2 regions of the Oceanisphaera sp. IT1-181 genome follow, and region 2 is predicted to be linked to the other one. Evidence: predicted binding sites of a transcription regulator. Region 2 holds the regulator's gene; the other holds the start of a gene.

Evidence for each region. The regulator LexA, encoded in region 2, represses DNA repair genes until DNA is damaged. The targets are predictions, from matches to a motif close to ANCTGTNTNNNNANACAGNT.
Region 1: umuD (translesion error-prone DNA polymerase V autoproteolytic subunit) is a predicted target of LexA. The motif match lies at 1,571-1,590, and genes of this name have one in related genera.

The regions. Positions count from the first base shown of each region.
Region 1 covers NZ_CP136856.1:861,999-865,363, reverse strand. Annotated here, with positions in the region: gene umuC (translesion error-prone DNA polymerase V subunit UmuC) at 1-1,132, opposite strand, end outside; gene umuD (translesion error-prone DNA polymerase V autoproteolytic subunit) at 1,129-1,554, opposite strand; gene R0134_RS03935 (amidohydrolase family protein) at 1,873-2,994, shown strand; gene R0134_RS03930 (ATP-binding protein) at 3,172-3,365, shown strand, end outside.
Region 2 covers NZ_CP136856.1:3,283,504-3,286,868, forward strand. Annotated here, with positions in the region: gene ctaD (cytochrome c oxidase subunit I) at 1-340, opposite strand, end outside; gene coxB (cytochrome c oxidase subunit II) at 350-1,471, opposite strand; gene lexA (transcriptional repressor LexA) at 1,779-2,390, opposite strand; gene ubiA (4-hydroxybenzoate octaprenyltransferase) at 2,542-3,365, opposite strand, start outside.

The DNA of each region.
Region 1 (3,365 bases), 1.2 Mb from region 2:
CCGCCATGAGTTGTTTACTACGCGGCTTAGGGCTTACTTCATCAAACAGGCTGGCTTGATAAGTGCCGGCGGGCCAAAAGTCGGTGAGCATAACGCCCGCTTTTTGGTAGCGATAACCGGGCCGCCAAATTTGCGTTAAACAATGCTGGGCGGCGTGCACTAACTCGCGGCTATCATTGCTGGGCACGTTCAAGACAGTGAGCGCCGAATTACTGTAATAAGTTTGATTGGGTGCAAACGGGCTGGTGCGCACAAATACCTGCACCAGTCGGCAATAGCTGTGTTGTAGGCGTAGCTTCTCTGCTGCCCGACAAGCATATTGGCTGACCGCTTGGCGCAGCGGCGCTAACTCGGTAATTTTCTCGCCAAAGCTGCGCGAGCTGATCAACTGCTGCTTGGGGCCAAGCCCTTCATCTAGCCCTAAACAACTCTCGCCATTCAGCTCACACACGGTGCGCTCCACCACCACCGAAAACTGGCGGCGGATCACCTTGCTATTGGCTTGGGCTAACTGCCAAGAGGTATGAATACCCATGGCATTCAGTTGCTTGGCCAAACGCCGGCCTATGCCCCAGACCTCTTCCACTGGCACTAACTGCAGTAGCTTTTTTTGCCGCACTGGTTCGGTCAGATCGACCACGCCCCCAGTGGCTGGCCAACGTTTGGCCGCGTAATTAGCCAGCTTGGCGAGTGTCTTGGTGGGTGCAATGCCTACGCCCACGTTAATGCCTACCCAGCGCGCCACCGTGCTTTGTAGCTCGGCACCAAACACGCTTAACGGCGTGAGACTTTGTATGCCGCTCACATCAATAAAGGCTTCATCAATGGAGTACACCTCGACTTTGGGCGAGAGCATTTCTAGCACTTGCATGACGCGGCTAGAAATATCTGCGTACAAGGCGTAATTGCTGGAGAACACCACGCCGCCCATGGCCTGATACTCATCTTTTATCTTAAAATACGGCACGCCCATTTTAATACCGAGCAGCTTTGCCTCAGCACTTCGCGCCACCACGCAGCCATCGTTATTAGAGAGCACCACTATGGGTCGGCCGAGTAAATCTGGCCTAAATAGCCGCTCGCAGGAGGCATAAAAGTTATTACAATCCACCAGCGCGAATACCGGTTTCATAGGGCTAACTTGCGTACTAAATTGGTGACCACGCCAAATACTTCGAGCGTGACGCCCTCGCCCGGTACGATAGGCGCGTAATCAGGATTAGCCGCCATCAGCCGAACGATGGGCCTTAACTCGAGTCGCTTACAGGTCATTTCGCCGTTCACGCTGGCAATCACAATCTGGCCATGGCGCGCCTCTACACTGCGATCCACCACTAATAAATCGCCGGGATAAATGCCAGCGTTGATCATGCTATCACCACTGGCCCGCACCAAATACGTGGCTGCGGGGTGGCGAATGCAATAATCGTTGAGGTCTATGCCCTGCTCTACATAATCTTGCGCCGGACTCGGAAATCCACAAGAAGCGCGATCCAGCAGCAACGGCAGTATTTGATGCATACCTTCTTCTATTTTCCCTAACAAAACAGCCATCTTAGTCACCTCACAACACTGTATATATAAACAGTGTATTTTTAGATAGTTCAGACCGCAAGTAAGGAATGCGCTTACGCGTTTCAGTGCGGATAAATGTGAGTGCGAGACTGCGCCAAGCTGTTAACCCATATCGATCAAGATGAGATCCAGATAGCACCAAAAGATGAAAGCCGCGTTCAAGTCGGCTAATATGCTGACTTTTTATACTTTTAAGGTCAGTTACTGACTAACTCGCAAGCAAGCGCTCTGCGTTAAGCGAACTCTTACGTATTACTGAGCTCTTATCAGTAAGTCATTCTTAAAAAAGGCAATATTTTGTTACGGACTACTCTTTATGCATCGCTGAGCCTCTCCTTATTACTCAGCAGCCCGCTCGCTCAGGCCCGCGCCTACGTGGATGGTCATCTGCACTACGTCGATTTTTTTCAAGAGTCTGAGGGCATGCCTGCATTGCTGAGCGCCATGGACGACGGTGATATTCGCCGTGCCGCCATTATGGGCATTCCGGTGGCGAAAATTTGGCAAGAAGATGAACCGCAAAAGCCTCGTTACTATGCGGGTGACGACGCCGCCATGTATTGGTATAGCGCCACTGATTTTGAGTTATTGCATGCCATTCAAGCGCTGGCGCCTGAGGATCAGCAGCGTTTTATTCCTTTTTTATCCGGCATTAACGCCACCGATAAAAATTCTGCCGCTCATTTGCGCCGTGCGCTTGAGCTTAACCCTGGCTTTTGGCAAGGCATTGGCGAAGTGTTTACTCGTCACGACGACGTCACCGCGCTGCTGCACGGCGATACGCCGCGCGCCAATAGCGAAGCCATGATGAAAATCTATAAGGTGGCAGCTGAGTTCAACTTGCCGGTGCTTATTCACAGCAACGTCACCTCAAAGCGTGAGCGTAACCCGCTGTATTTAGAAGAGCTGGAAGAGGCGGTCAGTAAAAATCCTGATGTTAAGTTTATTTGGGCCCATGCGGGTACCAGTAAAGAGCTGCATCGTCATCAAGATGAATTAGACTTTTTACGACCCTTACTCAAGCGCCTGTTGGCCGACTATGACAACTTAACCATAGATTTATCTTGGACGTTGCTAGAGCCCTACTTGCTCGATGAAAAAGGCAAGCCACGGCCGAAGTGGTTGGCATTGCTAACACAATACCCCACTCGCTTCGTACTCGGCAGTGATGTTGTGGGTCGCTTTGGCAACTTAGGCAAGACTATGCAAGGCTTCGAACCGATATTGCAGGCATTGCCCACCAATGTGGCCAGCGCTATCGCCCACGATAATTTTTTAGCGTTACTGCCTAAGTCAGCCAAGCCAGACGCACCGCCTGAGCAAGAGCCCGAACAAAAACAGCAGCGAGATGAAGAGAAAAAAGTTCAGCCGTTAGACACAGATCTTAAGCCGCAGAAAAAACCAAAGTCTGCGGACTGACTCGCTTTGTATCCTTCAAAAAAGCGCTCACTCATGAAAAAGTGAGCGCTTTTTTTGTTACTGAATGAGCACTACCAGCATCGGAATTACATTTATTCGCGCGTAAAAGTGTAGTTTATTGCATTTATTGGCGCGTTAAAGTGTAATGAGTTGATGTTTAAGCCCAGAGAAAAGATTATGCAGCGGTTATTATTAGACAAATTACTGGTTTGGAAAGACAAAGTATCACGCAAACCCTTGCTCATTGATGGCGCTCGCCAGACGGGCAAGACTTACTTGCTACAAACCTTGTTTGGTCGCCATTTCCAACGCGTCCTACGCATCGACTTTCTTGAGTCGCCAGACATGGCCGCCGCCTTTGCGGGTTCACT
Region 2 (3,365 bases):
CCGGCGCGCCTATCATCAGCGGGATCATCCAGTTAGCCAGCCCCACAAACGAGGGCATCACGGCGCCAAAGATCATGATCAGGCCGTGCATGGTGGTCATCTGATTAAAAAAATTGGGCTCCACTAATTGCAAGCCGGGTTGAAACAATTCGGCGCGGATCAGCATCGCCATGCCGCCGCCAATAAAAAACATACTGAGGCTAAACAACAGGTACAGCGTACCTATGTCTTTATGATTGGTAGTAAACAGCCAACGCTTAATGCCTTTGGCTGGCCCATGGGATTCGGCAGGCAAAGTTACCGGATCATGTAAGATACTGACTTTATTTAGCGGTGCCATCCTAGCCCCCTATTGTCCTGCTCTGGCCTGCTCAATATCGCTGGGTTGCACCAAATCTTTGGTGTTATTACCCCAAGCGTTACGCTCATAGGTGATCACGGCCGCCAATTCTTTCGTCGACAGCTGCTTATCAAAACTTTGCATGGCGGTGCCCGTTTTACCGAACAGCACAATATGTAGGTGTGCCGCCTTGTCCTTTAAAATCAGCTCATTACCTTTAAGAGCGGGAAATGCTCCGGCAATGCCTTCGCCACTGGCTTGATGACAAGCAGCACAGGTGCGCTGATATACCTGCTCACCAAGCGTCATTAACTCAGCTTCTGTTAACTGTGCGGCCAGCTGCGCTTGCTCGGCAGCTTGGGCTTGGGCTTGCTTGGCTTGGGCGTTGGCCAGCCAAGTATCAAATTCGGCACCGGTTTTAGCTTCCACCACTATCGGCATAAAGCCATGGTCTTTGCCGCATAATTCCGCGCATTGACCACGGTAGATACCCGGCTCGTTAATGCGCGTCCAGGCTTCGTTAATAAAGCCGGGCACCGCATCTTTTTTGATGGCAAACGCCGGCACCCACCAAGAATGGATGACATCATCAGAGGTAATTAAAAAGCGGATTTTACGATCAGTGGGCAACACTAACGGCCAATCTACTTCCAGCAGATAGTTCTCGCCTTTAGCTACTTGGCCTTGAATTTGTTCGGGTAAAGTACCGATCCGACTATAAAAGCCGACATCTTTCTCAAAGTAGCTGTAATGCCACTTCCACTGAGAAGCCGTAACTTGCACCGTCAGATCTGATTGGCTGGCATCTTCCATGGCGATTAGGGTGTGAGTAGCCGGAATAGCCATGCTTACCAAGATAACGAAGGGGATCAGAGTCCAGATGATTTCTACTTTAGTACTTTCGTGAAACTGTGCGGCTTGTGCCCCTTTGGCTTTGCGATGATGAATGATGGCCCAAAACATAATGCCAAACACAATCACCCCAATCACCACACAGATCAGTAATATGGTCATGTGCAGGCCATACACTTTTTGGCTGATATCAGTCACGCCGGGGGTCATATTTAAACGAGTTTGTGCTCGTAGCGGCAGGGTTATAAGTAAAGAAAACAGCAGCAGAATCGACTTCACTACGCACCCCCAAGTTTCATCCTGAATATTGGCGTTCTGACGTTCTGTGATTATGCGAGTCGGCCTCGTACTCTTATGCAGTACTTGCAATGCCGACGTTAGGAGTAAGTAAAGCATAGCTGAGCGATATGTGCGGAATTTTTGTGCGAAGATAAAATAAGAACAGCATGCCGATGTTGGCTAAGCGCTCAAAGTAAGCCCCTGAACAGAGGCAGATATGGCTTGAGCGGGCGATAGGCTCAGCAATAGAGCAAAAAAAGCGTGAGCTAGCTTAAGCTAGTCTCACGCTAAAATATAAGGTGATTTTTTAAAAGTCTGAATTGCGGATCACGCCCACAGCTAAGCCTTCGATGATCAGCTCTTGGCTGCGCAAGTCAATTTCGATGGGGCTCAGCTCTTCGTTTTCCGGCAATAAGCTGACCTTATTACCCTTACGTTGAAAGCGCTTCACCGTCACCTCATCGTCTAAGCGCGCCACCACGACTTGGCCATTGCGCACTTCTTGCGTCTTATGTACCGCCAGTAGATCCCCATCCATGATGCCGATATTCTTCATGCTCATGCCTTGAACACGGAGCAAAAAGTCGGCGGCCGGATGAAACAGCGCGGGATCCAGCTGGTAATGACTTTCTATGTGCTGTTGCGCCAAAATTGGCTCGCCTGCGGCCACGCGGCCAATCAGTGGCAAGCCCGTTTCTTCTGGCTCATCTTCAATCAGACGAATCCCCCGAGACGTACCCGGCATCATGGTAATCACACCTTTTCTGGCCAACGCTTTAAGGTGTTCTTCGGCGGCATTCGCGGATTTAAACCCCAAGATACCGGCAATTTCGGCACGGGTCGGTGGCATACCGGTTTGCTGAATATGATCTTTAATAATGTCCAGTACCTGAGACTGGCGAAGCGTGAGCGCTTTCATAAGGCACCTGTTTTTATATACAGTTAACTGTCAGTATATCCAGTATGCGCAACAGAGCAAGCATAAAATCCTGCGCCCATGGCCTCAGCCTCAATCAGGCCATCATTCTCTGTTATCTGCGGCTAATCACCGCCTAAAGCAGGGTCAGTACTTAGAGCAACGTCAGTACTAGGCCGACAAACACCAGCATGCCCACATAGTTGTTATTCAAGAAAGCTCGAAAACAAGCCGCACGCTCTCGGTCGCGGATCAGTCGCTGTTGAAACACAAATAAGCCTGCCGCGCCTAATAAGCTCCAGTAAAAGAAGGCGCCTAAGGCAAACGATTGGCCGGCCGCCACCAAGAGCATCAGCGTCAGTAACTGCAATACGCCGACGATCAGCTTATCGCGGCGACCAAATAAGATGGCGGTGGATTTAACGCCAATTTGCAAGTCGTCATCCCTGTCCACCATGGCATACATGGTGTCGTAGGCGATGGTCCACGTTAGGTTGGCGGCAAATAACAGCCATAACCCTAGCGGCAAGCTGTTACTTTCTGCGGCAAATGCCATGGGAATGGCCCACGAAAAAGCAATGCCCAAAAACAGTTGCGGCAAGTGTGTGTAGCGTTTCATAAAAGGATACAGCGCCGCCCAGCCAAGGCCCGCCACCGACAGCAAAATGGTCAGTTTATTGGTGGTGAGCACCAGTAAGAAAGAAATCCCCACCAACAAGGAAAAAAAGCCGAGTGCTTGGCGCTCCGTAAGCTCACCCGTGACCAAGGGCCGCCCATTGGTACGCTTCACATGGCCATCAATATGGCGATCCGCATAATCATTGATCACGCACCCCGCCGAGCGCATCGAAAACACGCCCACGATAAACACTAACAGTAGCCACCAAGACGGGCGCCCGTCACCGGCAATCCATAAGGCCCATAAGGTCGGCCAAAGCAGTAACAGCGTACCTATGGGTTTATCGAGCCGAGCCAGTG